DNA from 3 places in the Brevibacillus brevis NBRC 100599 genome. Region 2 is predicted to be linked to each of the others. Evidence: riboswitches for the same ligand, from Rfam matches in the RefSeq annotation. Region 2 holds a riboswitch; each other region holds the start of a gene.
The links. Region 2 has a riboswitch for cobalamin ahead of BBR47_RS10360 (ABC transporter substrate-binding protein). Riboswitches for the same ligand answer to the same signal wherever they lie in the genome.
Positions count from the first base shown of each region.

Region 1: it holds a riboswitch for cobalamin, as region 2 does, so the genes downstream of both, metE (5-methyltetrahydropteroyltriglutamate--homocysteine S-methyltransferase) here and BBR47_RS10360 (ABC transporter substrate-binding protein) in region 2, are expected to answer to the same signal.
Region 3: it holds a riboswitch for cobalamin, as region 2 does, so the genes downstream of both, BBR47_RS19715 (ABC transporter substrate-binding protein) here and BBR47_RS10360 (ABC transporter substrate-binding protein) in region 2, are expected to answer to the same signal.

Region 1 is NC_012491.1:3,310,381-3,320,270, forward strand. Features, by position in the region: gene BBR47_RS15800 (CapA family protein) at 1-1,074, opposite strand, end outside; gene BBR47_RS15805 (MurR/RpiR family transcriptional regulator) at 1,115-2,002, opposite strand; gene BBR47_RS15810 (DUF418 domain-containing protein) at 2,233-3,234, opposite strand; gene BBR47_RS15815 (acyl-CoA thioesterase) at 3,584-4,060, opposite strand; gene metE (5-methyltetrahydropteroyltriglutamate--homocysteine S-methyltransferase) at 4,084-6,375, opposite strand; cobalamin riboswitch at 6,520-6,719, opposite strand; gene nrdF (class 1b ribonucleoside-diphosphate reductase subunit beta) at 6,806-7,756, opposite strand; gene nrdE (class 1b ribonucleoside-diphosphate reductase subunit alpha) at 7,812-9,890, opposite strand, start outside; gene nrdI (class Ib ribonucleoside-diphosphate reductase assembly flavoprotein NrdI) at 9,883-9,890, opposite strand, start outside.
Region 2 is NC_012491.1:2,097,100-2,106,989, reverse strand. Features, by position in the region: gene BBR47_RS10380 (CocE/NonD family hydrolase) at 1-2,018, opposite strand, end outside; gene BBR47_RS10375 (dipeptidase) at 2,043-3,086, opposite strand; gene BBR47_RS10370 (heme ABC transporter ATP-binding protein) at 3,309-4,121, opposite strand; gene BBR47_RS10365 (FecCD family ABC transporter permease) at 4,118-5,131, opposite strand; gene BBR47_RS10360 (ABC transporter substrate-binding protein) at 5,201-6,220, opposite strand; cobalamin riboswitch at 6,391-6,591, opposite strand; gene BBR47_RS10355 (M24 family metallopeptidase) at 6,605-7,699, opposite strand; gene BBR47_RS10350 (alpha/beta fold hydrolase) at 7,824-8,594, shown strand; gene BBR47_RS10345 (ABC transporter permease) at 8,651-9,556, opposite strand; gene BBR47_RS10340 (ABC transporter permease) at 9,573-9,890, opposite strand, start outside.
Region 3 is NC_012491.1:4,109,914-4,119,803, reverse strand. Features, by position in the region: gene BBR47_RS19730 (MerR family transcriptional regulator) at 1-724, shown strand, start outside; gene BBR47_RS19725 (pyridoxamine 5'-phosphate oxidase family protein) at 772-1,356, opposite strand; gene BBR47_RS19720 (MBL fold metallo-hydrolase) at 1,513-2,457, shown strand; cobalamin riboswitch at 2,609-2,758, shown strand; gene BBR47_RS19715 (ABC transporter substrate-binding protein) at 2,914-3,909, shown strand; gene BBR47_RS19710 (FecCD family ABC transporter permease) at 3,911-4,948, shown strand; gene BBR47_RS19705 (ABC transporter ATP-binding protein) at 4,957-5,733, shown strand; gene cobU (bifunctional adenosylcobinamide kinase/adenosylcobinamide-phosphate guanylyltransferase) at 5,746-6,312, shown strand; gene BBR47_RS19695 (YitT family protein) at 6,591-7,247, shown strand; gene BBR47_RS19690 (hypothetical protein) at 7,418-7,894, shown strand; gene BBR47_RS19685 (N-acetylmuramoyl-L-alanine amidase) at 7,879-8,991, opposite strand; gene BBR47_RS19680 (WYL domain-containing protein) at 9,093-9,890, opposite strand, start outside; gene BBR47_RS19675 (helix-turn-helix transcriptional regulator) at 9,889-9,890, opposite strand, start outside.

The DNA.
Region 1 (9,890 bases), 1.2 Mb from region 2:
TTTGTGCACACAGAGTCCGCGTGTGTAGTTGGCACTCATCTCTTCCAACGCATCTGCCACATTATGGTTGTGGTCTAAACCATAGTGCTCGTAGAAATCAGCTGGCTGACTCGTAACGGCTTCTGTCTGAAAAATAAAATCCCCCAAGCTGTAAAAGATCGGCCGATTGTTGTAGATTTCAATGCCTCGCAATAAATGGGGGCCATGTCCCACCACTGCGTGTGCGCCCGCATCGATGCAAGCTTTTGCGAACACAGGCAAGAAATCAGCCGCCACTTCCTTCGCATCCCCCTTCATCTCATGCGCGTGAATACTCACGATGACGTAATCAGCCCGCCTTTTTGCCTGCTCAATCGTTTTGACGATTCTGTTCAGATCGCGCGGATGCGGCTGAGTAGTCGTTCCTTCTTCGCCGCTTACCATGAAACGCGCATTTCCGAAGAGAAAGATCTCCTTGCCCGGATCGTTCATGAAGCCTTCCTCGATGAGAAGCTTGTTGAAGGCGTTAATGTCCGTCGACTCCGCAATGGCTTGCAAATCAGCGAGCTTTTCTTCCGTAATGTGGTGTGTCATGATATATCGCATCGGATTGATCCCTGGCCTGCCGATACTATCCGAACGCTGATCTCCGGCCGCCCACCATGGATGAAAAGTCGACGTTGCAGCGATCAAGGCTACCCTGGCTCCTTCGCATTCGAGATAACGCGGCGCCCCCGCTTCAGCGAGATTTTTGCCTGCTCCAGCATGGACGAAGCCATATTCATTGAGATATCGTTCTGTTGCTTCTAGTCCCCCATACAAATAATCGAGCGTATGGTTATTCGCCCACCCAATCATGTTAAAGCCATAATCTTTCATGACTTGCAAAACGGAAGGTGGTGACATTGCCCACGTGCCTCCGCTTTGTGCGCTGGGATAGCCCTCGTTATCGTGTACGGTCGTCTCCAGATTCGCAATGCGTACGTCCGCACGGTGCAGCAAGCTGGATACCTCTTCAAAAGCTTGGTCCCTGTATGGAAGATTGCGTGTAATGAAGCTGTCGCCAGTCGCTGAGAACCAAATCGGCTTGGTCATTGGCAGGATTCCCCTTTCGCTTTTCTCATTTTTACTGTTTTCAATAGATCGAGAAGTCTTCCTCTTCCTCTCCAACAAACGAGTATAGCTTCGAACTGATTTCATCATAGTGCTGCAATCGTTTCTGGACATTTTCCGAGTCGTGGAGCATGACGCCTTTGATCAAGACATTTAGCATGGAGAATAGTGTGGGCATACCACTAGTGGCAACGGGTTGGGGTGTGGTGATTTTCAGGAGATGATCTGCGACTTGGCTGATAGGGGAGAACTCGCCTTCCGTAATCGCCAAGATCTTTGCTCCCAGCTCTTTTGCTGAATGGACCATTGCAACTGTCTCGCTAGGATGACGAGGAAATGAAATCGCAATGACCAGCCATTCTTGATCTCGTTCGGTGAGAAAATAATCGGCGTTATCAACGGCTCCCGTATACAAATGTGTGTTTCCTTTGATCGCATTCAACGCCGAGAACAGCCATTTTGCAGGTATATGGCACCAGCGAAATCCCACCACTACGATTCGGTTAGCCTGCACGATGCTTTTGACCACATCATGGAGCAAGTTGTAATCGATTTGCTGCAAGCCTTGCTGGAGATACGCAATATCACTCTCCATCACTTGATGGGCGTAATTGCTCAGATCGAGCGTAACCTCCGTGTCTCGATATTTCTGGATCGGCCCCTTCCTTTGGTCCCCTATCAAAAGAGACTTTTTGATTTCTTCCTGAAGCTCTGTGTATCCGGAGTAACCCAATGCGTAACAAAAGCGAATGACGGTCGCTTCACTGGTATTCGTAAACTCCGCAATTTTTTTGGCGGTATGGATCGCAAGTAAGCTGGGCTTTTCTATCGCGATCTTACAGATGATTTTTTGGCTTGCTGTCAGCTTTCCATACTGCTTCCGAATCCGTTCTTTTACGAGTTGTGCCATACCTGAAGCTCCTTTGCCATTCTGATTTGTTTTAATTTTGAGAATAGTATATCCTTTGCGATAATTCACTTCAATACTTCTTAGGAAATGTAGTTATTACTTCATTTTGGTGTATGCAAACTGTAAAAAGGGACCTCCACAGTTGGAAGGCCCCTTCTCTTCTCTTCTCTTTTCATTCCGTACTGAGACATTCATTTGGAACCCAGCCCTCAAGCTATATCGTATTTCGCTTATTTCTCAACTTGCTTCGTCTTTTGTATTTGAACTTTACTCCAATAAGTGAAAGATCGTAATAACAGTTCAACCGGTCCCATCTTACAATACTTTAACCATATGGAACTACCAGTGAGTAGAACAGCATGAATGATTAAGAAAGTAATCAAAGAATGAATACTAATCATGGAGCTAAAAACAATTAGTAAGGCACTTTGTGCAAGATAATTTGTTAAGGACATTTGTCCATATAATTTTAATGGAGACAATATAGCTTTTATCTGATTCCATTGCAGAGAAATAATAAGGATGCTAACCATCATCGAGGAAACTAAATAATCTTCTAGTATTTCAATGCCTGCTGGAGTAATTTCTACTGAGATAAATACAAAATATAAAATGACATAAGCACATATTATCCCAATTAAAAAAATCAAAACATGCTTTACTTTCGCATAGATATTTTCCATTATTTTAAATTGGCCCATGGTAAAACCTATCATCATCAGAGATAACCATTTACTAATTGCTGAGATAAGTTCTAGCCATGCAATTCTCTCCCCATAATACGGTTGACAAAAGGCAGTTACGATAGACAAAATGATTAGAATTATCGTTACCACTAAGTTCGTCCATCGATTTGTTTTAAAAAACAGAGCTATAAATAGGCCAAGTACAGCGTACTGCATCAGCACATCGTGAATACCTGACGGTGCATAAAATGTATGGATCAGTCCTAGTACAAATAAGAAGCAGATTCTGCGGAAAAACAGAAGGTAACGGTTCTTTATTTGTTGTTGGGATCGATTCATAAAAAAGTAGCTTCCAAGCCCAAATAAGAAAAATAGAATTGGATAAAATTTACTGTTAAAAATATAATACAGTCCAGCATGTAATTCATTATAATTCGACACATTATTCATCACCTGAAAACTATTCACAAGAAGTACCCCAATCAAGGCAAATCCTCGTAAGTAATCCATAATGTCTATTCTTGTATATGAATTTATTTTATTCATGTAGAATCTCCTCGTTGAAAATATTCATTTAGATTAAACACCTTACCTACCTTTATCTTTTCAACTCCCCAAGTCGGTTTCATGACTTAAACATACACGTTATCTTTAGACAAATGAATGACTGCTGTCTTACAATACAGAATACAATCTTACTAAATCGTAAAATTACCAGAGCACCTCATTTAAAGAAGTTAGCCATAGACGAAAAGGTAAATCGTACGGAAGCGAGAATGAATCCAGTGGCAGAAAACGACTTTCTAAATAGTCATAAAAAAAATACCTCCGGTGACCTGTTGCAACCAAGCTCACCAGAGGCATCTATTCGTTATAGGGGGGATAGTGTCCCCCCTTACATCTCTACCTTCCGCTTCCTTCTCAATACATGACGTTCCTTCGCTTTTTCATACTGAATGCGCTCTTCCTCAGTATCAGGAATGACACCAGGCACGATCGTCGGCTTTCCTTGATCGTCGAGGGCAATCATCGTCAGATACGCGCGTGCTGTCATGCGCTTTTCCCCGGTCAACAAGTTCTCCGCTTCCACTCTCACGAATACTTCCATCGATGTCTTATGGGTCCAGGTGACATATGCCTCGAGGTTGATCGCTTCCCCTGTCTTGATTGGCGCGAGAAAATCGAAGGAATCACTGGACGCAGTGACAACTGGCTTACGGCAATGTCGCATAGCTGCGATGCAGGCGATTTTATCTACATAGGCCATGACTTTCCCACCGAAAATGGTATGGTGGTGATTGGTATCCGGCGGAAAGACGAGATCAGTCAAAAAGGTTCTCGATTGTTGGATCGGTCGTGCTTCTGTCATCATTTGTGTGGCTCCTCTCATCGCGTTCACCTTCCCGACTGAGCTGTCAAACGATTCCGAATCGCTTTCGTTGCCGCAACCATGTTTCGTAATGACTGAACGGTTTCTTCTCTTCCTCTCGTCTTCAGCCCGCAATCCGGGTTTATCCAAAATTGGTCCGGTGGAAGTAGCTGTACGCCTCGTGCTACCATATCTTCCATTTCTGAAACAGCTGGAACTCGGGGGCTATGGATATCATATACGCCGAGCCCGATGCCTTTATCATACGTACCTGTTTCGAACACAGACACGAGCTCTCCGTGGCTGCGTGAGGTTTCAATCGAGATCACATCGGCATCGAGTTCGCTGATGACGTCCATGAAATCATGGAATTCGCAATAGCACATATGTGTATGAATCTGGGTGCTCGGCGCAACAGTGGAAGTCGCTAGACGAAACGCTCTGACAGCCCACTCGAGATAAGCTGCTTGCTCTTCTTTTTTGAGCGGAAGTCCTTCGCGCAGCGCTGGTTCATCAACTTGAATCATGAGAATCCCCGCTTCTTCCAAGGCTTCTACCTCTTTTCGCAATGCCAACGCGATTTGTTCGCACACTTCTTGTCTGGAGACATCGTCTCGAGCAAACGACCAATTCAGAATAGTTGCTGGGCCCGTTAACATACCCTTCATTGGTTTGGCGGTCAATGATTTTGCAAACACACTTTCTTTGACCGTCATTGGTGCCACAAACTCCACATCTCCGTAAATAACAGGTGGCTTCACGCAGCGCGAGCCATATGACTGCACCCAGCCGTTTTTCGTGAACAAAAAGCCATCGAGTTTTTCGCCAAAATACTCAACCATATCTGTTCGTTCGAACTCACCATGGACGAGGACATCCAGACCGAGCTCTTCCTGTATTTTGACCCATTCCTTGATTTGCGCCTGAATGAAAGCGTCGTATTGCTCCACTGTCCAGTTCCCTTTTTTAAACTGCTGTCGAGCTTGACGAACCTCCGCCGTCTGCGGGAAACTACCGATTGTGGTCGTTGGCAACAGTGGCAACTTCCACGTATTTTGTTGAATCTCTCGACGTTCGAGATAAGGAATACTTCTTTCAAGTTTGACAGCAGTGATTTGACGTAAAGCATTCTTCACATCTTGACGATTCCTTGCTGGAGATAATGCGAGCTTCAGCAAGTCCGCTTCATTTTGAGCGATCTCTTTTGAAATGACGTACTTCCCATATCGGAATCCTTGGACTAAAAGCTGTACTTCCCCTAGTTTTTCGTCGGAAAACGCCAATGCAGACACGACTTCCTCTGGCAAATCGCTCTCTGCTTCAACTGTTACAGGAACGTGCAACAAACTGCTAGACGGCTGCAGCCACAGCTTTTCGAGTGGAACGATCTCGGAAATTTCATTGACCAGCTCCCATTTCTCCTCAATGGACGCACGCCATATGTTTCGACCGTCGATGATTCCCGCTGCGAGAATCTTGTCTGCTGGAAACCCGTGTGTTTTCAGATGAGTCAAATTGCGCTTCGCTCCGTGTACAAAATCAAGACCGATTCCTTTTACTGGTAAGGAAACTAGCTCCTTGTACCAATCCACCGCTTCAAAATAGGTTTGCAGCATGCATTGTAGATGCGGTAGTGCTTGACCGATTTGCGTATAGATACGCTTGATGATGGCGCGTTCTTGCTCAGAGACATCCCGTACAAATGCAGGCTCATCGATTTGCACCCATTCCACGCCGTGCAGCTCTAACTCCCGGAGAACGTCTATGTAGAGCGGAACGAGTTGATCCACGATGATCTCAAATTCGTTTTTCTCATATCCTTTGGACAATTTGACAAACGTATACGGGCCTACAATAACAGGCTTTCCGATGATGCCATACTTTTCTTTGGCCTCCAAATAGGCCTGGAGAGGCTTGTTCTCGGTTATGGCTGGTTGTCGTTCACCGAACTCCGGGACGATGTAATGGTAGTTCGTGTTAAACCATTTCGTCATTTCGCTGGCGACAGCTTCCTTCGAACCGCGAGCCATGGCGAAGTATGTGGCTAATGAAACCGGGCCTCCCTCATATTCATAACGCTTGGGGACCATTCCAAACATCACAGCCATATCCAGCATGTGATCGTAGTACGTAAAGTCACCCACAGGGATCAGCTCGACCCCTTTTTCCTGCTGACGTAACAGGTTTTGGTGACGGATTTGCTCCATTTGCTGTACCAGGCTTGCCTCATCGATGCTGCCTGCCCAAAATGCTTCCAATGCCTTTTTCCACTCGCGGTTCTTCCCGATCCGTGGATATCCCAAATTGCTGCTTTTCATGAGCTTCCTCTCCATTCTTCATTCGATCTTGACTTGAATCCGCCCAATAAAAAAGGCATCTCCAACGATCAAAAAGAACGTTAGAAATGCCAAATAAGCACTGAGATCACAGCATCCTAACACCTCCCTATCTCCCGTAGGTTAAACAGTGTCGTCGAAACAGGCAGGTCTCCTGACTTTGGGATCATCATCTGCACATACCTTCCCAATCCGTTTGGATCAGTGGCTAATAAATGTGCCGACTCCCCTCATACAGTGGCGGGACCGTGTCGGATTCTCACCGACTTCCCTTTTCATCCTTGGTCGATCTTGATAACCAAAGAACCTGTTCCCACTCCTATGAAATTATCATGGTTCTGTGAAGCGCCCCAGAAAACGAGCAGGGCAGCACACTGTTCATACAGTAACACAGAATCCATTTTTTGTCATACTAAAATCTAAAATCATCGTCCGTCAACGGCTCTACGTTTAGTGTACGGACATAACCATTTCCTTTTTTCGAGAAGAAGTCATGCTGCTTCGTCTGCGTGCGAATGCCGTTCAGCACGATCGGGTTTACTTCTTCCTCCGGGAATAGCGGGTCCAGACCCAGATTCATCAATGCCTTGTTCGCGTTGTAGCGCACGTAGGCATGAACCTCGTCAGCCAAGCCGATTTCGGTATACAACGAAGTCGTATAGGCCTCTTCATTTTCTTGCAGCTCATGCAAAAGGGCATACAGCTCCTCTATTGCTGCGGTCTGCTCGACCACACTCAGACCTTGGTAGACTTCTTGCGCGAGAACGCCGACATAGAGTCCGTGGATACTCTCGTCACGAACAATCAGGTCGATAATTTCCCCGCTGCTTGTCATCTTTCCTTGCCCCGCCAAATAGAGCGGATAGAAGAAGCCGCTGTAAAACAGATAGCTTTCCAGGAAGACGGACGCTACCATCGCCATGTACAAGTCTTTCGGTTTCTCAATTTCTTGATAGCGTTTGGAGATGAGGGCCGCTTTCTTTTGCAGATGTGGATTGTTTTCTACCCACGAAAAAATACCGTCAATCTCCTCTGTCGATGCCAGCGTTGTAAAAATACTGCTGTACGATTTCGCATGGATTTGCTCCATCATACCCATGAAGGCGAGAACCGCTTTTCTTTGCAGTCCATCGACATGCTCCATGATCTTCGGCATCCCTACTCCACCCTGAACCGTATCCAGCAAGGTGAGACCGCCCAATACTTTTTTATACGTATCCCGTTCAGTCGCACTGAGCTCCATCCAGGCCATCTTGTCATCTGACAACGGAATCTCATCATCCGTCCAGAACTGCATGATGTTTTGATTCCAAAACGTCATCGTAAAATCGTCGTCCGGCCTGTTCCAATTGACTGCTTTCATATGGCGTTCCTCTTCTCTTTTTGCTTGATGCTTTTCCTTATATGAATCGCGTTCACTAAACAGCGCAGCTAATGCACTCTTCTACAGTCAAATGCTTCGTCCGCGTATAGTAGAGCGACTTCAGACCTTTTTTCGCTGCGTAAATGTAATAGCGAGCCAGTTCTCTGGTTGAAATGTTGCTGTTCACGTGCAGCACAGTCGAAATTCCTTGGTCGATGTGCTCTTGAATTTCGGCAATCAGATCAATCACTTTGAATTGATCGATTACATACGCCGATTTGTAGTAAAAATAGTTTTCCTGCGACAAGTACGGCATCGGGTAATACGTCGTAGAGTTGGCATACGTTCTCGTTTCGATATGCTCAACAATTGGCATCACGCTAGAAGTCGCATTCTGAATGTAGGAAATGCTCTGTGTCGGTGCAATCGCCAAACGGTACGCATGATAAACGCCATGCTTTTGCACCTTTTGCTGTAGCTCCGCCCAATCTGCTGGCGTCGGAATGTGCATTCCTTCAAAGAGAAGCTTTGCTTTTTCCGTCCGCGGGCTGTAATCGTTCGTCACGTACTTGTTAAAATAAGTGCCTTTTGCATATTCCGATTGTTCAAAGCCCAAGAAGGTCATGCCTGTTTCCCTTGCAATTTCCATACTTTTTTCCAAGGAGTAGAAGTTCATCATCATGAAGAACGTACGGGCGAAATCTTTCGCTTCTTCACTTTCATAAGCGATTCTGTTCTTTGCCAGATATCCGTTCAGATTCATCGCACCGAGACCTACAGAGTGCAGCTCACGATTTGCCTTTTGAACGCCTGGAGCGTTTTCTACACGCGTCATGTCACTCACGGCTGTAATGGCTTCGATTCCTTCGTGGACAGATTCGCGGATCATTTTGCGTTCCATCACATTGACAATATTGAGCGATGCCAGATTGCAGCTAATATCGCGACGGATGATATCCATCTCGCCGTAATTGGTAATCGTCGAAGTCTCCTGTAGCTGGAAGATTTCCGTGCACAGGTTTGACATTTTTACCGAACCGAGATCTTTCAGAGCATGGTTGTTGTTCGCATTCGTTTTGTTCATGATGTACGGATAGCCCGATTCCATTTGGATCATCGCGATTTTGGTCAACATCTCGCGTGCGCTCATCACGGTCTTTTTCTTGATGCGATCGTTAGCCAAGAGCTCCTCGTACATCTCATCGAGGTCCATATCATCCAGATGCACACCGTATTCTTTGTACACGGAGTACGGAGCAAACACAGTCAATGGCTTGTTTTCCTCAGCCAGCTTGTAGAACACGTTTGGTACGATCAGGCCGATGGACAACGTTTTGATGCGGGCTTTTTCATCCGCATTGATCTTTTTGCAATCGAGAAACTCGTTGATATCCCAGCCGAAGATGTTGTAGTACGCTGCACCTGAGCCTTTTCGTTGCCCCATTTGATCCGCGTAGGAAAACGCATCTTCCAACAGCTTGAGAACCGGCATGACACCTTTTGCCGCGCCCTCGACGCCTTTAATCGGCTCTCCTCGTCCGCGAAGCTTGGACAGGTTCACGGCTACACCGCCGCCAATTTTGGATAGCTGCATACAAGTTCCCAAAATAAAGTTGATGGAATTCAGTGAATCATCCATTTCGAGCAAGAAGCAGGAAACCATTTCTCCCCGGCGGCTTTTGCCTGCGTTCAGGAAGGTTGGTGTCGCTGGTTGCAAGCGTTGGTCCATCATGGAGACCGTTAAACGCTTGGCGAGATCAAAGTCACCTTGTCCAAGTGACAGTGCCACAACGGCCACTCTGTCTGGATACTGCTCCAAGTACATCGATTTATCGTTCGTTTTCAAAGCGTAATCTTTATAAAATTTGGAGATAGCCATATACGAAGCAAATTGAAAATCGGCGTCATAGGCCAAACGGAAAACTTCATCGACCTGCTCAACTGTGTATGTTTCATAGACGTTTTCATAGAAGTCATTCTCGATCAAATAGTCCATGCGTTCTTTGACACTGCCAAAAGTCATCGTGTTGGACTGCACTTCTTCCATGAAGACCGCAACCGCTTCCCGATCCTTTTCCAGTTGATAAAATCCGTCGTTGCCACGCTGCATCAGTTCGTTGTTCAATTCAATATG
Region 2 (9,890 bases):
AAGTTCTCAGCACCAGAAGTAACCGAGACGCGAATGCGGTGACCCCTCTGGAAGACGTTGGCGATCTTGGTCATGCGAATCTCATAGCATTCGATTTGTCCTGGAACAAGTAGCTCGGGCTCCGTAAACGAGTGACGGTAGCGCGCGCATATAATCCCGTCCGATAAACGAATCGAATTGCCTTCCTCATCTACATCACACAGCCGCACCAGCCAATCTGTATCCCGCGCTGAGCTGGATGCATAGATAACGGCCGAGATTTCTCCCGCGATGACGACCTCCTCTTCCAATGGCTCCGATGTGTAGACAAGGACATCTGAGCGTTTTTCCACATCACGATAGTTTTCCGGAACGCTGTTTTCATTCTCGGACAAATCCAGCAGATACGGTGCCGCGTCTAGCGGATCATAGCTATACGTATCCACCGCCTGTTCACCTGGGATGGACAGGGTCAGTGTTCCATCTCCGCCGCTCGTATTGGCGTTTCCCCGACTGCTCAGATACAGATTCGTCAGTGTCGTCTCCACTGGCGGCCAAGTCTGCGAGGTCTTCCATTCGTTTTCTCCCACCATGTAGTACTCGACACGCGGCTCTTGATCGACGCCATTTTCCACTCCCTTTAAATAGCGGTCAAACCAGCGAAGCTGTGTCACATCCAGATCGTAGCGGATGGCGTTGTTTCCGAAGGGCACATGATGGATTTCTCGCGTCGTATTCGCCTTGTGATACCACGGCCCCAAGATGAGTCTGGCGTGCTCTGGTACATTTCGTGAGACAACCTCCCACGATTCGCTCGTCCCCATCCCGTTGTCGTCATACCAACCTGATACGAGGAAAGCAGGCACCTTCACCTGATCCGCATGCCGTTTCCAGTCTGACATGGCCCAGAAATCGTCTCCGTCCGGATGCTCCATCCATTTTGTCCAAAACGGGATTTCTTTCCCTAGCACTTTTTGCGGGATTTCCTTGATCGGACGCACCTTGATGACCTCCCTCCAGTCCTCCCGGGAAAGAGCTTCAACATTTCGCCGTTTCTCTGCCATCATGAAAATCCATGACAGACCACCAAGAATCGTTCCCCCTTTGCGCGGGATGTCCACATAAGGTGTTCCTACTGTCACGTAGCTGAAAACCGCCTTCAAATGTGGATTTCCGCTTGCAGCCGCAGCCCATTGCACATACCCCACATACGAGCCGCCGAGCATCCCGATGCTGCCATCCGACCACTCCTGACTCGCGATCCAGTTGAGGCTGTCGTCTCCATCATTTCGCTCATGAACGAGTGGAATCCACTCTCCCTCGGAATCCTCTCGTCCGCGCGTATCCTGAACAACCAGCGCATATCCGCGAGCTACAAAAGGTAAACGGCGAAAAATGCCATCCATCCGTCCATAGGGAGTGCGCATGAAAATCGTCGGAACTCGCTGTCCTTCCGCCAAGCCCGCAGGCAGCCAAACCTCGGTCGCCAAACGAATGCCATCCCTCATCTCTACATCATGCCTACCCAAATGATGTACACCGTAGTTAACCTCGGACAGCAGAGGGTCCTGCCACATCGTAAGTGGCGTCAAATTCTCCCACCCTGTTTTCGCCAATACGACACTATCACCGCGACCTGTCAGCACAAATGCGATGACTTCGTTTTCACAAATGATCAGGTCAATTGGCTGCGCTGCTTCGCGCGCCGCCCAGATCCACGCTTGCTTTTGCCCTGCGGGACCCGTTCCTTCGATGGATAGATGGCGTTGGTAGTGCCCTCCGTTTTCCAAAAATACGACTTGTTCGCTCTCCCAGTCGATTCTCTCCCATTCCAGCAGCTTTTGTGCCAGGATGAGGAGAGGCAACTCGTAGGCTGCTTCCCCTTCAATCAGTTGTGCAAATAGACCTTCAGCCGCACCACCCTCATCCCAACCTGTGCTTCGATGCCAAACTTCCCCATCCTCAAAACGTATATCAGCTACCTTGATACCAGATTGATAATAACCAAAAGAAACTAGTGTAAAACCAGTCTGTGCCATCCGGCATTCCTCCTGTTATCTGATCTACTTCCACACTTGCTGATACACTCTGAGGAAATTGCCACCCAAGATTCCTTCGATTTCTGCATCCGTGTACCTACGCTTCATCAGTTCACGCGTAATTTCAGGAAGAGACGCATGACCTTTTACTACGTCAAATGGCATTTCTTCGGTTTTGGCAATCTTGTCCAAGGGCAAATATTTCGTCAAATCATCGCACAGGTCTAGGCCTATACCGAGGTACCTTGCTCCAACAAGCTTTTTCATATAGTCAACATGATCTATCAGTTTCTCGATAGTTGCGTCAGCGCTGTTAGCCGCTGTGAACATGCTAAACGCATTCACCCCGACAAGTCCGTCCTTTTCCGCAATCGCTTTGATCTGCTCATCTGTCAAATTACGCATCGTCGGTACGACTGTTCGGCTATTGGAATGAGAAGCAATCACTGGCTTTTCAGCAATTTCCATCACGTCCCAGAACCCTTCGTCATTCAAATGGCTCACATCGATGACGATGCCCTGCTTTTCCGCTTCTTCGATAAGACGCACACCGAAATCGGTAATGCCTCCTTTTTTCCCTTCGCGCACCGGTGCAAAAAAGCTACCGTCCCCAACGAAATTGCGCCGACTCCAAACCAGCCCCATCATCCGTACTCCGAGCTCATAAAAGACACGCAAGAGACTCAAATCGTTATGCAGCGGCTCTGCCCCTTCCAACGACAGAATGAACGATACTTTTTGCTCCGCTCTTGCCCGTTGCAAATCATCCAGATTTTTGGCGATGACGATGTGCGCGGGTGACTCAGCCGCCTCTGCATGCATAGCGCTGATCTGGTTGAGCGCCTTGCGCAGACTCATCTCCGGTACAAATGCATCCTTGACGAACACGGCTGCCACGAGGGAATGCACGCCCCCCTGCTGAAACCGTGGCAAATACTCCGTCTCGATCATTTTGGTTCGACCGTATCCACGCTGAATCTCCACATCCATCAGCAAATCAAAATGCCCATCCAGAACGTGAACACCGTCATGAAATTTGCGCGCCTGTTCTCTCGTTACTTCCGTCATACGAGTCATCTCCCATCTTGTTCTATGGATTTTTCTTACCAACAAATTCGCGACGTATTGCACGGCTCCTTTGATCAATAAGAGAACCTTTGCATCTAACAGGTAAAGCCCCGACAGTTGGAGCGAGGTTCCTTCCGCTTTTACTGCCGTCGGCTTAACAAAAAAGGACGCCGACTAGGCATCCCCTCTTATGAAAATCAAAGAAACTCAACTTGTCCCCCGTCAGTTGGCTCCACTTATTACCTTCTGGATAGATGGTTTCATACGGATCGCTTCCGAGTAGAAATATACATGCTTTTTCCCAGTAATAGGATGGGTCGTCACTTCTGTCTCTACTCCGAAAACATCCCGGATCAGAGTGGGTGTCAAGACATCCTCTGGGGTCCCTGATGTAACGATTTCCCCGTCACAGATCACGTACAGACGATCACAGTACATGGCTGCAATATTGAGATCATGCAACGAGGACAACACCGTAATCCCAAGATTTTTAACCAGATCCATCACCTGCAACTGGTATCGAACATCCAAATGGTTCGTCGGTTCGTCAAGGACAAGGAACTGGGCTTGCTGCACCAAAGCTCTGGCAATTAACACCCGCTGCTTCTCCCCACCCGATAAACTAAAAAAGCTGCGATCGGCATATGTATGCATCCCTACCCGCTGTAGTGCTTCCTCACAAATCTGAAGGTCTTCTGCGTTATCAGACTGAAATAGTCGTTTATGCGGAGCACGCCCCATATTCACGATTTCAGTTACCGAAAAATCAAATTCAACAGAGGACTCCTGCCGTACTGCCGCCATTCGCTGAGCGTTTTGACGCGAGGTTAACTTGTATACGTCGTCGCCATCCAGTGAGATCCATCCCGAACGCGGCTTCAGTACCCGATAAATACTTTTTAGCAATGTGGACTTCCCACTGCCATTTGGCCCGATCAGTCCCACGAATTCTCCGGAGCACACCTCCAGACTGACATTGCGCAGGATTCCCTTTTTCTCCAGTTCGACCGATATATTCTCAACCTGCAAATTCATCGTCCGCTACCTCCAAAGGAATAAGAACTCCGCAACATCAACCAGATAAAGAATGGACCACCACACAGCGCTGTCAAAATACCGATCGGCAGCTCTTCCGGTGCAAATGCAAGCCTGGCGACTACATCAACCCAGATGAGAAATATCGCGCCAAACAAAGCGCTGACAGGCAGGACACGTCTGTGATCTGATCCGACCATCACACGGACAATATGGGGCATCATTAATCCGACAAAACCGATTGATCCCGCGATGGACACGATCACCCCGGTGAGTAGTGCCGTGATCACCAGGAGAAGCTTGCGGAATTGTACCGTATTAACCCCCAGTGTCCCCGCTGACTCCTCGCCCATCAGCATCGCATTGAGCGAGCGGTATTGGGCCATTAAGACGATGAGACAGATGACGACAATCAATGTAGGAATCGTCAGGTACTCCCATTTGCCGCCAGCCAGACTGCCACTTAACCAAAACAGAACCGTTCCAATTCCATGCTCATTCGGCGCTGAAAACACAAGCAGACTGGTAATGGCCGACAAGATCGCAGATATCGCAATTCCAGCCATGAGCAGGCGTACCGTCGAGTTTTGTCCTCCAATACGGGATAGTGTAAAAATGAGAATGATGGACACGAGGGAGCCTGTAAAAGCGCCAAAGGTTAACGCATACTGCCCGTACATGCTGAATGCTCCGAAAATAATTACCGAAGTAGCTCCAACGGAAGCACCTGAAGATACGCCTAACACATACGGGTCAGCCAGGGAGTTGCGAACCAACGATTGGATCGCTACTCCCACGACAGACAGACCTGCGCCGACGATCGCCCCCAAGAGTACACGCGGAAAGCGAATATCCCAAATAATTGTTTGCTCCCCTTTGGACCAGTCCACCTCAATCCATTGGGTCAGCATCGGAATTTTTGATAAGGCGATTTTCCATACCGTAGTCGGTTTAATCTCCACCGATCCCAGCGTAACTGCGAACGTAATCGAGAGGAAGAGTCCAACCAATAAAGTAATGATGATAGAAGGTAACTTGATCTGTTGCAGTGCTATTCCCTCCCTTAAAAGGGGCGTACTCTATTTGAATTTATCCGGGTAGAGTCCTTCCGCCAAAATTTTCAGCGCAATCGGTGCTCGAACGCCTTCAGAAGCCGCAGACAATGGCAATACAACCAGTCGTTGATTTTTAATCGCTGGAATATCTGCCAGTTCTTTTTTGGTCAAAAGGAAATTGCGTTTTTGATCAACAGTTCTGTCACCGTAGTCTACGACAATAATCACGTCCGGATTGCGACTCACTACTTGTTCCCAACTGACCTCTGCCCACCCCTTTTGAATGTCATCAAAAATGTTCTTGCCGCCAGCCGTCTTGATTAAGGACGTCATGTAATTGTTGGCTGCTGTGAATGGCTTATCTTCCCCGTTGTCGTACACGAACACTTTAAGTGGCTCGTCCACCTTGCCGATTTTGCTAATCGTTTGATCCATTTCACTCTTCATTTTATGGATCAAATCATTGGCTTTGTCCTCCACACGGAAAATGCGTCCGATGTTCGTAATATCCGCGAACACATCGTCGATCGTTGGACCAGGCTTGCTAGACGATTCTTGCAGGTACGATTTGATGCCGACCTTTTCCAAATCCTGCATCGATCCTACGCCCTTTTCGCCGAATCCGCTTTTCCATCCGGCGTACACGAAGTCTGGGTTCGCTGCCAGCAGCACTTCTTTCGTAGGATACTTGTCAGACAGTACCGGAACCTTGTCGTATTCTAGTTTTAACTCTGGAAGGATTTTATCGTCTAGGTAAGCGGTTCCGACCATTTTATCAGCCAGGCCCAATGCCAGCATGATTTCGGTTACGTGTTGGTTCAATGTCACGGCACGCTCAGGTGCTTTTGGATAGGTCATTTCGATACCATTATTGGTTAATGTTACAGGCTTGCTCTCTGCTGCAGGAGCAGCCGTTTGTTCTGTTTTGGCTGGAGCTTGTGTTGTCGTAGTGGAGCCACATGCCGAAACCATAATCATGACGCCCGTCATGATGCCTAGTCCTAGTCCTTTCATCACTGTTTTTGTTTTGTTTGCCTTCACCATCTGTAATCCCCTTTTCTGTATGTAAATTATGAAATGAGACCAAATGTTCCCACCAAAAAAGCACCCCCCATTTCAATCGGGAGGTGCATGACAAACGTAGATATAGCCATAACAGGCGCAAAGGCGCCCTTTCATAGACTGTTTCCACATCTGCCCCATCCTCGTGGGTCGATTGTAAATGATCGCATGGCAGGTCTCCTGGCTTACGGATCAACACACCCAGCTACCTTCCCATTTTTTGTCTCGCAAAAAACAGTGGCTATTCGCTAGGCGCTCCTCGTTACAGTGGCGGGACCGCGCCGGTTTCTCACCGGACTTCCCTTTTAAGCTGACGGCATATGCCATCCAGCACCATTCGATACGTATTCAATTTTTCCAACTTCTTCATTGGTTGATAGAAGTTAGTTTTTTCGGGAACTGCGTGAGTATTTCAACGCCTGTTTCCGTAACCAATACATCGTCTTCAATTCGCACGCCGCCTACTCCTGGCAAATAGATGCCCGGCTCGATGGTAAAGACCATTCCTGGACGAAGCACTTCTTGGTTCTGGCTGTGAACAGATGGATATTCATGTACATCCATCCCTAGTCCATGCCCAAGGCGGTGCATGAAGTATTCTCCGTAGCCTTTTGCGGTGATAACATCGCGAGCGGTTTTATCCAAATGCGCAAAGGTCACACCCGGACGAATCTCAGCAATTGCCGCTTCGTTGGCAGCCAAAACTGTCTCGTAAATTTCTTGTAGCTGGGCACTGATCTTGCCTACAGCAAAGGTACGAGTAATATCGGATACATATCCGTTCGCAGCTACCCCGATATCAAACAAAAGCAAGTCGCCTTCTTGCACCTGGCGCGTTCCTGGCTTCCCATGTGGCAAAGCGGACTTCTCCCCTGCCAATACCATGGACGTAAAGGATGGACCTTCTGCGCCCAAGCGCTTCATCTGGAATTCCAGCTCAGCTACGATTTCTGTCTCGGTCATGCCTGTTTTGACTTTTTTCAGGGTCTCCCGCAAGGAATCCTCGACCAACTGAACAGCGTGCTTCAGACGATCCACTTCGTCCGCAGATTTGATCAAACGCATTTCACGCAGTGGCTCTTCCACGTCCACATAGCTCGACGCCAGAACAACTTGTCCAAGTGCTTCATAGCGCTCGACAGTCATATGACTTTTCTCAATGCCGAGCTTCGCCAAGTTCGCTGGCAACACTTGCTTGAGGATTTCATACGGGTTTTGGATATCCGTATGTGTATGGATATCTTGAACGAAAGAAGCCTCTGCTGCCGCCTCACGATCAAGAGCAGGTACAATTAAAGAAGGCTTTCCTTCAGCAGGAATAACAAGACCCATAAAACGTTCATGCGGGTCAGTAAAAAATCCGGTCAAATAGTAGACGTGCTTGGGAGAGGTAATCAACACCGCGTTCAGCTCTTGCTCTGTCAAAAACGTGTGGAGCTTCGAAATGCGCTCTTGAAACAACTTCTTCACCCTGCTTTCACCAATTATTCTATTGCGAGAATACCACTTCCCCATCAAAAAAAGAAGAGTTCAATTGCAAAATCTACTTCGGATCGGACAACCTAAAGGTGGGGTGAAAACAAAAATGGAACAAATACTCGTCCATCAGGATGGCAAGCAGTTTGCTTTTCACATATCGGGGAAAGGCCAGCCGTTATTGTGTATCCATGCGCCATGCATCGGCTCTATCAATTTTGTTTATCAGCAAACACTCGCAGATACTTATCAGCTCATTGTCCCTGATTTGCCCGGACATGGTGACAGTTCGCCCATGGAGAAGCCCTATTCTATTAGGGAATTGGCAGAACGACTCCATAAGCTGATCCCGTCTCTCGGCATTGAGCGTCCCTTTATTTTGGGGTACTCCCAAGGTGCTTCTATCGCCCTAGAATATTGCCTTCGTTATCCTGATCATGCGCGAGGCGGTATACTCGTGAGCGGTTTTTCCGAAGTGAATGACCTATATTTGCATGGACGATTTTGGATGGCCCGAGCGTTGTCGATGCTTCACGGAGTCCCTCTTCTTGCCCGTTCCATTGCCTCCTCACATGTCAATAGCCCAGAAATGCGGGAAAAATGGACGGCGCACGCCTCCAAAACAGATCCCACCAGCTTAAAATACCTTTATACTGCCGGACACCGCTATCAATGTACAGAGCGCCTGGGCAACATCCAGCTTCCGATTTTACTTGCCTATGGCGGACAAGATAAACGTATGCATCATTATGCGCAAATGCTGACACTGAAATTGCCAAAAGCAAGACTTGAGATAATCCCTAACGTAAAGCATCAAGTCATCACGAAAGCCGCCCCTGCACTCAATCAGTTGTGCCGCACCTTCATGGAAGAAGGATAAATAAGAAAAGACAGAAGGACGGTATCTCCATTCCCTTCTGTCTTTTTGTGATTGGACTAGTTCTTCATCCGCGGGTCGAGTGCATCACGCAAGCCGTCCCCAATTAAGTTAAAGCCGAGAACTGTCAGCATGATAGAGAGCCCTGGAAAAATAACGGTCCATGGTGCTTTCTGAATGTACTGACGTGAATCAGCGAGCATTTTTCCCCATTCTGGTTCTGGCGCTTGTGCTCCCAGTCCGAGAAAGCCAAGTGCAGCTGCTTCAATAATTGCTGTTGCGATCCCCATCGTCCCGGTCACAATGATTGGTGCGAGGCTGTTCGGCAAAATATGCTGCATGATAATCCGGGAATTTTTCATTCCGATTGCCCGTGCGGCCATGACGAATTCCTCTTCCTTTAAGCTCAATACACGGGCGCGTACTAACCGTCCAAATGTCGGAATGTTAATAATCGCAATGGCAATCAAGGCGTTTTGCAAAGATGGCCCCAAGATGGCAACGACAGCGATTGCCAAAAGAATACTCGGAAAGGCAAGCATAATATCAAAGAGACGCGAAATGATCGTATCGATCCATCTGCCATAGTATCCTGCCAAAAGACCAAGCAAGGTCCCTACGAGAACGGAGCCAATGACAGAGAACGTCCCTACCCACAAGGAGATTTGTGCCCCATAAATAACGCGACTAAAGACATCACGACCATTGTAATCTGTTCCAAACCAATGCGCTTCGGAAGGTGGCTTGTTTTTCATCACGAGCTCGCCTTTGTCGTACGGATACGGAGCAATCCATGGAGCTAGTACCGCCACAACAATGAAAAACAAAATGATCCCGAAGCCCACCAACGCCAGCTTGTTTTTTCGTAGCGTCCTCCATGCATCCTTCCAAGGAGAGACAACTTCTTCTTGCTTCACTTTAAAAGGTACTACCTGACCTTGTGGTTGTAATTGTGGTTGTGCCATGTCTCTTCGTCCCTCCTTAGCGATATTTGATGCGCGGATCGATATAGGCGTACAGAAGGTCGACCAAGAGATTGATCAGGACGAAAATCGTCGCGATTACAAGGATACCCGATTGAATAACCGGATAGTCACGGTTTCCAATGGCGGTCACAATATAGCGACCAACTCCTGGCCATCCAAAGATCGTCTCTGTCAAAACGGCTCCACCCAGCAGCAACCCTGTTTGCAAGCCAATTACCGTCAAGACAGGGATCAGGGCATTTTTCAGCGCATGCTTGTACACGACCCAAAACTGTGTCAGCCCTTTTGCGCGAGCGGTTCTGACATAGTCGGC
Region 3 (9,890 bases), 2.0 Mb from region 2:
GGGTGTCAGCACCCGGACGCTCCGATACTACGATGAAATTGACCTTCTCAAGCCGGCGAGAATCAATTCGTCAGGGTATCGCATTTACGGACAGCTAGAGGTTGATCGATTGCAGCACATCCTTTTTTACCGCGAGCTGGGTGTGAGCTTGGAGGAGATCAAGGAGATCCTGGATTCACCAACCTTTGATGCTGACCGAGCACTGTGGGAGCACCGCGAGAAGCTCCTGGAAAGGCGAGCGCAATTGGATGCGTTAATCGCCAATGTCGATTTGACATTAGCACAAAGAGAGGGGACCAAAACGATGAGTGACAAACAAAAATTTGAAGGCTTCAAGCAAAAGATGATTGATGAGAATGAAGAGAAGTACGGGGCAGAAATTCGAGCGAAATACGGAAATGACCAAATCGAAAAATCGAATCAGATGGTCAAAGGCATGACAGAAGAACAGTATGCCGCGCTGGAGAAATTGAACGCAGACCTGCACGATACATTGGCGCAGGCTTTTTCGACAGGTGATCCTGCTCATGAATTGGCGCAAAAAGCAGCAGATCTTCACCGTCAATGGCTCAGTTTTTACTGGGACAGCTACAGCAAAGAAGCGCACGCAGGTGTTGCCCAGATGTACGTCGATGACCCGCGCTTTACTGCTTACTATGACAAGGAACAGCCAGGTGTAGCCGAGTTTCTCCGCGATGCAGTGGTCATTTATACCAGCAAGTAAAGAGTTTTCAAACAAAGAAGCTGCGAGCAAGGCAGCTTCTTTGCGTTTTACGCTTCGTTATCCCCACCTACTGCGGGAAAAAGCTTTTGTCCCAGTGGTGTTGGCAAGCCATCCATGCTTACTACGTTGTTTTCCTTTTGATAAGCAAGCAGTTCCTGCTCGTCTTTAGCCAAAGTCCATTTCTGAAGGGTGTCCCGTTCTTTTGAGTAGGAATAGAAGGGGATAGCCCAGCCGCAAGAAGTCTTTACTTCCTGTACGTTTACGGTAATGATTTGACGAGCACCGGGCAGAAGCGGGAAGTCTTTTACGAGCTCATCCCACCGAGGCGAATCTGGGAGAATAACCGTTCCTTTGCCGAATAAGCGCATGATGAGAGGAGGGCCTTCAAATGCACAAAACATGAGAGTAATCCGGCCATTTTCCTGTAGATGTGCACTGGTTTCGTTTCCGCTTCCGGTCAGGTCTAAATAGGCCACCTCGGTAGGCGATATGATGCGAAAGGAATCGTACCCTTTCGGTGAAAGATTCACATGACCATCTGTATCCATAGGAGCAGAGGCAACAAAGAACATTCGTTGCTTCTTGATAAACTTCTCATGCTCAGGTCGTAACTCAGAAAAAAGCTGACCCATTTCGCACCCCTCCAGGTAATGAAATTGTTTTTGCTACCCTCATAATACGATGAAAATATGAAGAATTTGTGTTGTTTTTCCCAGTGCGTGCTAAATAGGTGATAAAGTGTAAATATTCTCGCAACAAAATGACCTTTGAAAAGGAGGAGCATTTACATGCAATCATCACAGCCAATTTACTTAGGGGAGCGCATCCATCTAATAGACGGTTTCGATATGGGCTGGGCGGAACGCACGGGGACTTATGTCATCGCTGAAGAAGAACTGACTTTGGTTGAAACAGGGCCAAGCCCCTCCGTCCCATACATCAAGACCGGCCTCGCCAAGCTCGGTTTTACCCCGGAGCAAGTAAAATACATCATCGTGACGCACATTCATTTGGATCATGCGGGAGGAGTGGGACTTTTTCTAAAGGATTGCCCAAACGCAAAGATCGTCGTCCATCCAAAGGGTGCACGTCACCTCGTTAATCCAAGCCGACTGATCGCAGGGGCGAGAGCGGTGTATCATGATGATTTTGATCGATTGTTTGATCCGATTGAGGCTGTTCCCGAAGAGCGGATTTTGATTCGTGGAGACGGGGATACACTAAAGATCGGAGCGAATTGCGTGTTGGAGTTTCTGGATTCGCCAGGGCATGCCAATCATCACTTCAGCATCTACGATCCCGTTAGCCGTGGCATGTTCACAGGTGATACGGCAGGTGTACTTTATCCGCAGCTTAAAAAGGATGGTATACACCTCGTACTGCCATCTACTTCTCCGAATCAGTTTGACCCGGATGCCATGTTAGCGTCTCTACGTCGATTTGAAGCGCGCAAGCTGAATCGCATTTACTTTGGTCATTTTGGGATGTCTGAACAGGTAGACGATGTGTACCGCCAAATACGTGAGTGGCTCCCTGTGTTTGTGGCGGAAGGAGAATCAACACTTGCTGTTGGACAAACATATGCTGATCTGTCTCGTAAGTTATTGGAACGAGTCTCGGAGCATCTACAGTCACAAGGCATCAATGATGACCACGAAGTTTTCGGAGTACTCAAGCTCGATTTACAGGTGTGCGCCATGGGCATTCTGGATTATTTGCACAAACGTGGTTAAAAGCTTTGCCAAAAGCATTCCATTTGCCTGAACCTTTTGTTCAGGTGTTTTCATTTTTAGCAGGCAAGAAAGTATTGGCTTACGTGTTTGTCATTCTTTTTTCATCCAAGGAATGCTATGATGTAGGATGAGTCATGGACTGTGACAATTTCAAACGTAACAGCAAATAGGTGCCTCGTCTTTTCTCAAAAAGATCGGGTGAAAAGGGAAGTCGGTGAAAATCCGACGCGGTCCCGCCACTGTAAATCGGCTCGTTCCTCAGCCGTAAGCCAGGAGACCTGCCTGTTTGTTTTTGTGCCTGTTGCCTTCGCGGAAAGGATCGGCCTATTTCAGGAAGCAGACCATCCTGTCTGTTTGCCCTGAGGTGCCGACCCTTTGATTTCCGAATGGAAGCAAGGGTCGCTTTTTTTATTGGAAGGTACAGTCAATCAGACACGCAGAAAGGAAGTTCTACATATGAAACGTTCATTGCGATTCATGATCCCACTACTAGTTGCGGCGAGCCTCGCAGGTTGTGCGGGTAACGATAACAGCCAGCAAGCACCTGGTGGACAAACCAGTGCACCGCAGACAGCACCGCAAGAGAATACAGCCGAGCAGCCTGCAAAACAAACTACGTATCCGTTGACAGTCAAGGATGCGACAGGAAAAGAAGTAACCTTTGCAAAAGCTCCTGAGCGAATCGTCTCCACATCACCTGCCGAGACAGAGATTTTGTTCGCATTAGGCTTGGAAAATCGGATCGTAGCTGTCTCAGACTACGATGATTATCCAGAAGCGGCGAAGACAAAACCGAAAATTGGCGGCGTCGTCAAACCGAATGAAGAAGCGATTCTCGCTCAAACGCCAGATATGGTCGTCGGTGGGATTTCGATGGAGAAGCCAGTGGCTGACAAGCTCAAATCTCTCGGGATGCCCGTCTACATTACCCATCCGACAAAGATGGATGACATCCTAAACAATGTGTTGGTGATGGGAGTTATCACTAACAAACAAGAACAAGCCGAAAAAGTTGTCGCGCAAATGAAGAAGGATATCGCGTACGTTCAAGAAGCAGTGAAAAATGTAAAACCAGAAGAGAAGAAAAAGGTATACCTTGAGTTTTCCCCAGGCTGGACAGTCGGAAAAGGTGAATTCATGGATGAACTCATCACACTGGCTGGAGCGACAAATATTGCCTCTGACACACAGGGCTGGAATCCGATCAGTGAAGAAAAGATTTTGCAAAACGATCCAGACGTCATTTTGTATGCGAGCGGAATTACCGATGAAAAGACTGGCGTCAAGCTGGAGGATATGATCGCCAAGCGTAATGGCTGGGATAAAATGAAGGCGATTCGTGAAAAACAAATCTTTGGCATGGACCAAAATATTTTGTCCCGTCCTGGTCCGCGTATTACACAAGGCTTGATTGAAGTAGCGAAGGCGATTTACCCTGACTTGGTGAAATAAAATGAAGAAACGATTGTTCATATGGGGAGGAGCCAGCTGTCTCGTCCTTCTGGCTTCAATAATCATCAGTATCTCGATGGGGGCGGCACACCTTCCCATTTCGCAAGTATGGCTCATCCTGCTCCACCAAATCTCGGGCTTGTCTGAGTGGATCACCGTAGCGTGGCCGGAGTCATCTGAGCAAATTGTCATGAAGGTTCGTTTTCCACGCGTTGTATTGGCTGTTTTGATTGGCGCCTGCTTATCTCTTGCGGGAGCGGGCTTTCAGGGAGTTTTGCGCAATCCGCTCGCAGATCCGTTTACGATGGGCGTGGCATCTGGTTCTGCTGTCGGAGCAGCCTTTTTGATCCTGTTTGGCTTGCAAATCAGCTTTTTGGGTGCATGGAGCACGCCTGTTGTCGCTTTTCTTACAGGACTGCTCAGTTTATGGATCGTACTCGGACTCGCGAACACCCAAGGAAAGCTGCAAACGGAGACCCTGATTTTGTCTGGTGTTGTGGTGCAGGCTTTTCTCGGCTCACTCGTTTCCTTTATGGTGTCGCTATCGGATCAGACGGTGAATGAGATCGTGTTCTGGCTGATGGGCAGCCTGTCATTTCGGGGCTGGGCCTTTACGTATGTCTTGATTCCGTACTTGGTCATAGGCGGAATGGTGCTGGTAAGCTATGCGCGTTCCTTGAACCTATTTGCGTTAGGCGAGCGGCAGGCTGCGCATCTCGGCGTCCATGTAGATCGAACGAAGCTGGTGGTTCTGGTCGTCTCGACACTCCTGACGGCAGCGGCGGTTTCTATCGCGGGAATTATCGGGTTCGTTGGCCTGGTGGTACCGCACCTCGTCCGTATGCTGGTTGGTCCTGACCATCGAATTTTACTGCCGATGGCCGCGATCTGTGGTGGTATTTATGTGCTGTGGGCCGACACTCTCGCCAGAATGCTGCTGAGTCCAACGGAAATCCCGCTCGGTGTTGTGACAGCTTTTCTGGGAGCACCGTTTTTCGCGTATTTATTGAAGCAAAATAAACGCTTTAGGAAGAGGTAACGTATGCAATGATCAATGTGCACAGCTTGCAAAAATCGTATCAGGATACGCCAGTTTTGCACGGAATCGATTTTTGCGTGGACAAGGGAGAATTTTTTGGCATTATCGGACCAAATGGAAGCGGTAAATCCACCTTGCTGAAAATGATTTCAGGGGTCATCAAGGCAGATGCAGGAGATATTTTGCTTCAGGAGAAAAAGCTTCATTCCTATCCACGCAAAGAGCTTGCCAAAATACTGGCTGTATTGGAGCAAGAGGGGCTGCCGCCAGTCGGCTTTCGAGTCCGAGAGGTGTTGGAGATGGGACGCTTTCCTTACCAAAATTGGCTGGGGGAAGAGAAGCAGGATGTCGCATCGCTTATTGATGAAATCGTACAGATGCTCGGCCTTGAACATTTGGAAGAGCGCACACTGGATCAGTTGAGTGGTGGGGAAAAGCAACGCGTAGCTTTGGGGAAGGCATTGATCCAAAGACCTCAAGTGCTGTTGCTCGATGAACCCACGACTTACCTCGATATCGGGTACCAGATTCAGCTTATGGACATCGTGCGCAAATGGCAAAAGACGACACAGGTGACGGTCATTGCTGTGCTGCACGATCTGAATCTGGCCTCCCTTTACTGCGATCGTATTTTGATGCTGCATAAAGGAAAGCAGATAAGCGTCGGCACACCAAAAGACATTTTGCAAAGTGACAGAATAGAGGCTGTATACGGAACTAGACCGATTGTCATGGAGCATCCTGTTCATCATTTGCCGCAAATTATTTTGCAATCGCAAGTGTAAGGAGACAAAAGCATGATCGTACTGATAACAGGTGGAGCACGCAGCGGAAAAAGCACGTTTGCCGAAAAATACGCGGCTCATTTGGGCTCCTCGGGTGTTTACATCGCGACCGCACCAATCACTGATGAGGAAATGGAAGAGCGGATCTTGCACCATCGCGACCGCCGCTTGCAGTCCAACTTTCCTTGGCAAACGATTGAGGAGCCGTATGCATTGACAGAATGGCTGACGAAGCTCGGAGCACAAAAGGACATACAAGAACAGCAGACAGTGATTTTGATTGATTGCTTGATCCTTTGGCTTTCCAATTGGCTTTTGCATGATCAGGAGGAGCAGTCGTTTGAGGGTGTGCTCCAGCAGGTGGATGTGCTGGTAAACAAGCTAAAAGACTACCATGGCACCGTTTTGCTGGTGACAAACGAAGTGGGCGACGGACTCGTCCCACAACATCCGTTAGGCCGTATGTTCCGAGACTTGGCGGGGCTGATGAATCAGCGCGTGGCAGCTGTTGCCGATCAAGTTTTTCTTGTCACAGCAGGAATTCCGGTGGAACTAAAAGGACAAGCTTTCCGATTTTAACGCGGTGAAAAGACGGTTTCGAATCGTCTTTTCACCTTTTTTATGATATAATACAAGAAAAGCCATGGAAGGGATCAGGATACCATGCGTCCCCATAGGACGATCTGGAAACGTTTTGACCTCTCCTACATCTAGCTTCGTAGTAGTCGATCGTCACTGAAGACGACTAATCTACTACGAAAGCGAGGCCATTTGTATGAGTAGCGACTTATGCTTGCGATGTTCCTCGGTAGTCGGTTGGTCGTCTGTGCCTAAACCGACAAAAATGCGAGGAAACCATGATGAGGAGAGCGCTGCAGTTATCTAAGCGTTATAGTATGATTTTGTTTGGAGCTTGTTTACTTGCTTTTGCGTATTATCACATTAACTTTCAGAACCATTTGTCTGAAGGTGGGTTTGTTGGCTTGGGGTTACTGGCGAAATACGCCTTTGACTTGTCGCCAGCGATGGTGATGCTTTTGCTAGATATTCCACTGTTTTTGGTTGCCTGGTTAGTAAGAGGCCGCCAGTTCATTTGGGACACCATTTTTGCATCACTTGCTTTTACCGTGTTTTACGATTTGTTTGAACGATTTTCACCGATTGTCATGGATATGAGCAGAATGATGCCGCTGGCGTCTGTCTTGGCCGGTGTATTGACCGGGCTAGGTACCGGATTGGTTCTGCGCTATGGAGCTGCGACAGGTGGAGACGATATTTTCTCCCTGTTGATCAGTAAGTACACGGGATTGTCCATTGGTACGGTCTTTCTTTTACTGGACGTTATTGTGCTTTGCATGTCGTTCTGGTTCGTACCGATGAAAGAGATGATGTATACCATTTTGGCCGTTGTCATTTCCAGCCAAGTCATCACCTGGACCGTCAATCATGGTGCAGGCGTGGAGGTCATGGAAGAGGAGCACGGGCATGGAAGCGTCTCGATGACCCACCGGTAATGAGTAGATATTCAGTTGAAAAACATGCCTATACAAAAGCAAGCAAAAGGCCAAGTCGGTTTTCATGTCGACTTGGTCTTTTGAGCGTTTATGACCGTTTTTGTACATAATATCCTGCTTTCCTAGTGGATACTAACCAACACAGATACTATCGATGGAAAGGACCTGCCATGAGCGATCCGTTTTTTAGCAACTATAAAGCATTCGTCGTCATACCGGCGGATGAGAAGCAAATGGGACCGGAGCCTTTTAGCCCGAACGATTACGCCAGCCATTTCATTCTGACGTTTTCGCTGTACGATGCGGTTATTTCCTCTTGGAGGGAAGCGACAAAGTATAAAGTGCAGGCAAAAAAAGGGCTGTCGAATGTGATCGAGGGTTTCAATGCCAAACGCCGTGGTACAGCCCGTCTGCATCTGTTGGAAATGGAAGAAGACCAGGCATATTTCGTCCTGGCCTTGTCGTTGAAAATCCAAAAGGACAATGAAAAAGCGGTCATGGAGACGATCACCAATCTGCTGGACAAAGATTTCGCTACCGACTTGTTGATCGGCGAGACCTGGTATCAGATCATTGGTGCCAAAGGGAAATTCGAGCGGAAGCTATTCTCCTACAATGTCCAGCCGTACGATTATCGCCCGAAGTAATCTGCTAGGGCTTCCGTAATCGCCTGAGCAGCTTTGTCCTGATAGGACGATGTACGGACGATGCCTTCATCCTTTGGATTCGATAGAAAGCCAAGCTCAATTAAGACGGACGGATCATTGTTTTCGCGCAGGACGTGATAATTGCCGAATGAAATGCCGTTGCTTCTTAAACCGATGCCACCTGCCAAGCGAGACTCAATCGCTCGAGCTAATGGCTCATCCTTGCCTTGCGAATAATAAAATGTAAGGGTACCGCTATTTGGCTTCACAGAAGAATTGTAATGGATGCTAATGAAGGCATCTGCTCCCTTTGATTCGCTAAAAGCGACACGCTGCGCTAGCGAAGGTTTTTCTGTATCACTTGTCCTCGTCATGAAGACTTGCGCACCACGTTGGCGCAGCTTGCTGGCGAGTAGCGTGGCCGTTTTGTAATTCAACGTTTTTTCCATGCTGTTCCACTTCGTTCCCTGTGTCCCGACATCGGAACCGCCATGTCCCGGGTCGATGACGATGACTTTTCCTTTTAAGCCTGGCGATTTGGTGCTTTTGGTCACCGGAGCGTTGGCGTTGACCTTGGCATCGCCAATATATGTCGCAGACACCCAGCCTGTCTGTCCATTAGAAGTTCTCGCTTGGATCCAGTCACCTTGCTTTTTCAAAATATCTACACGGGTTCCTCTGGGTAGCGAGAGGACAATCTCATGGCTCGTGCTTGGTCCTTTGCGCATTCGAAGCGAATCGGCCAAAACCGTACCTTGCTGGCTTTTGGCAACGGCTGTATTGGCTGGTGAAGAAGCTGAACCCGCACTCGTTACCGCTCCTTTTTGCAAGTAATACCCCGCGACCCAGCCTACCTTTTGATTGTATCTAATTTTTGCCCAACCGTATGCTTCATCCGTAATGGTCACGACGGCTCCTTGCGGCACGGTAGCGACAACAGAAGCATTGGGGGCTGGTTCACTGCGAACGTTCAGAGAGGTCGCGACCACCTTTGCCTGGATGACACTTGCTGCTTGCGCCGGCTCCGTATGAAACGGCCATGACAGACTAAGCCATAGCCCACATAGGAGGGACGCTTGTTTACATGTTGTTTTCATCATTTCTACCTCTGACTTGGATTAGCTATATCTCACCTGAACTATGATAAGGGAAATGCAGGAAATCGAATAGGGTATGATTTCCTGATTTTTCGGGACAATTAAAGTAGAGTTTCAGTATATCTTGCCAAGGCGTTCGTTGCCGACTCTGCCATTCGCTGTTTGAGTTGATCGTTTTCTACTACTTTTACCCGCAGGCCGAGAAAACGAATGCGCGATAAAATAAACTCCTGTTCGTCGGATAGAAAGTGCAGGGTGATCGTGTACACCTGCGATTCTGGGTCAAAAGCGACCTCTTTGTCAAAGCAGGAAAACGCGTACAATATGCGCTGGAGCTCAGCGTTGTAACGACGGATGACCACAATTTTTGCCATCTGCTTGCGCTGTTGGATCTGTTCCAAAATAGCCGGTAAAAAACTGTCATACCATACATCTTCTATGTAAAGCTCATCGACGGAGCGAATGAGATGCAGCGGAGTCGTGATCAGGCGATTGGTAGACATGTTTAGCCAGATCAGGTACCAGGCCTTCTTGGCAAGTGAATATTCCAGCTTGTAGGGAACCCCTCGTTGATTGCGAAAAACCGGGCCTTTGTTCGTGGCTGCGGTTATTTTTATGTGATTCTTGCCGAGAATGATTCGTCGCAGGGTGCGCACGAGTGGACTCCAGAGCTGTTTGGCCTGTGTCTGCGCTTTTTCCACGAATCGTTCTTGTTCGGTCCATTCATTTTCTGGCGTATGTGTCAAACGGCGAAGCTTATCGAGTGTAGCGGGCTCGAAAATTTCTGACGCAGACGGATTCGCCAGCATCAGGGAGAGCCACGCTTTTTCGTGTGAGGTGACTGGATAAACCCCCGCTTCATCCAGTCGTGTCACTAGCTGGTAATTATGTATCTTGTC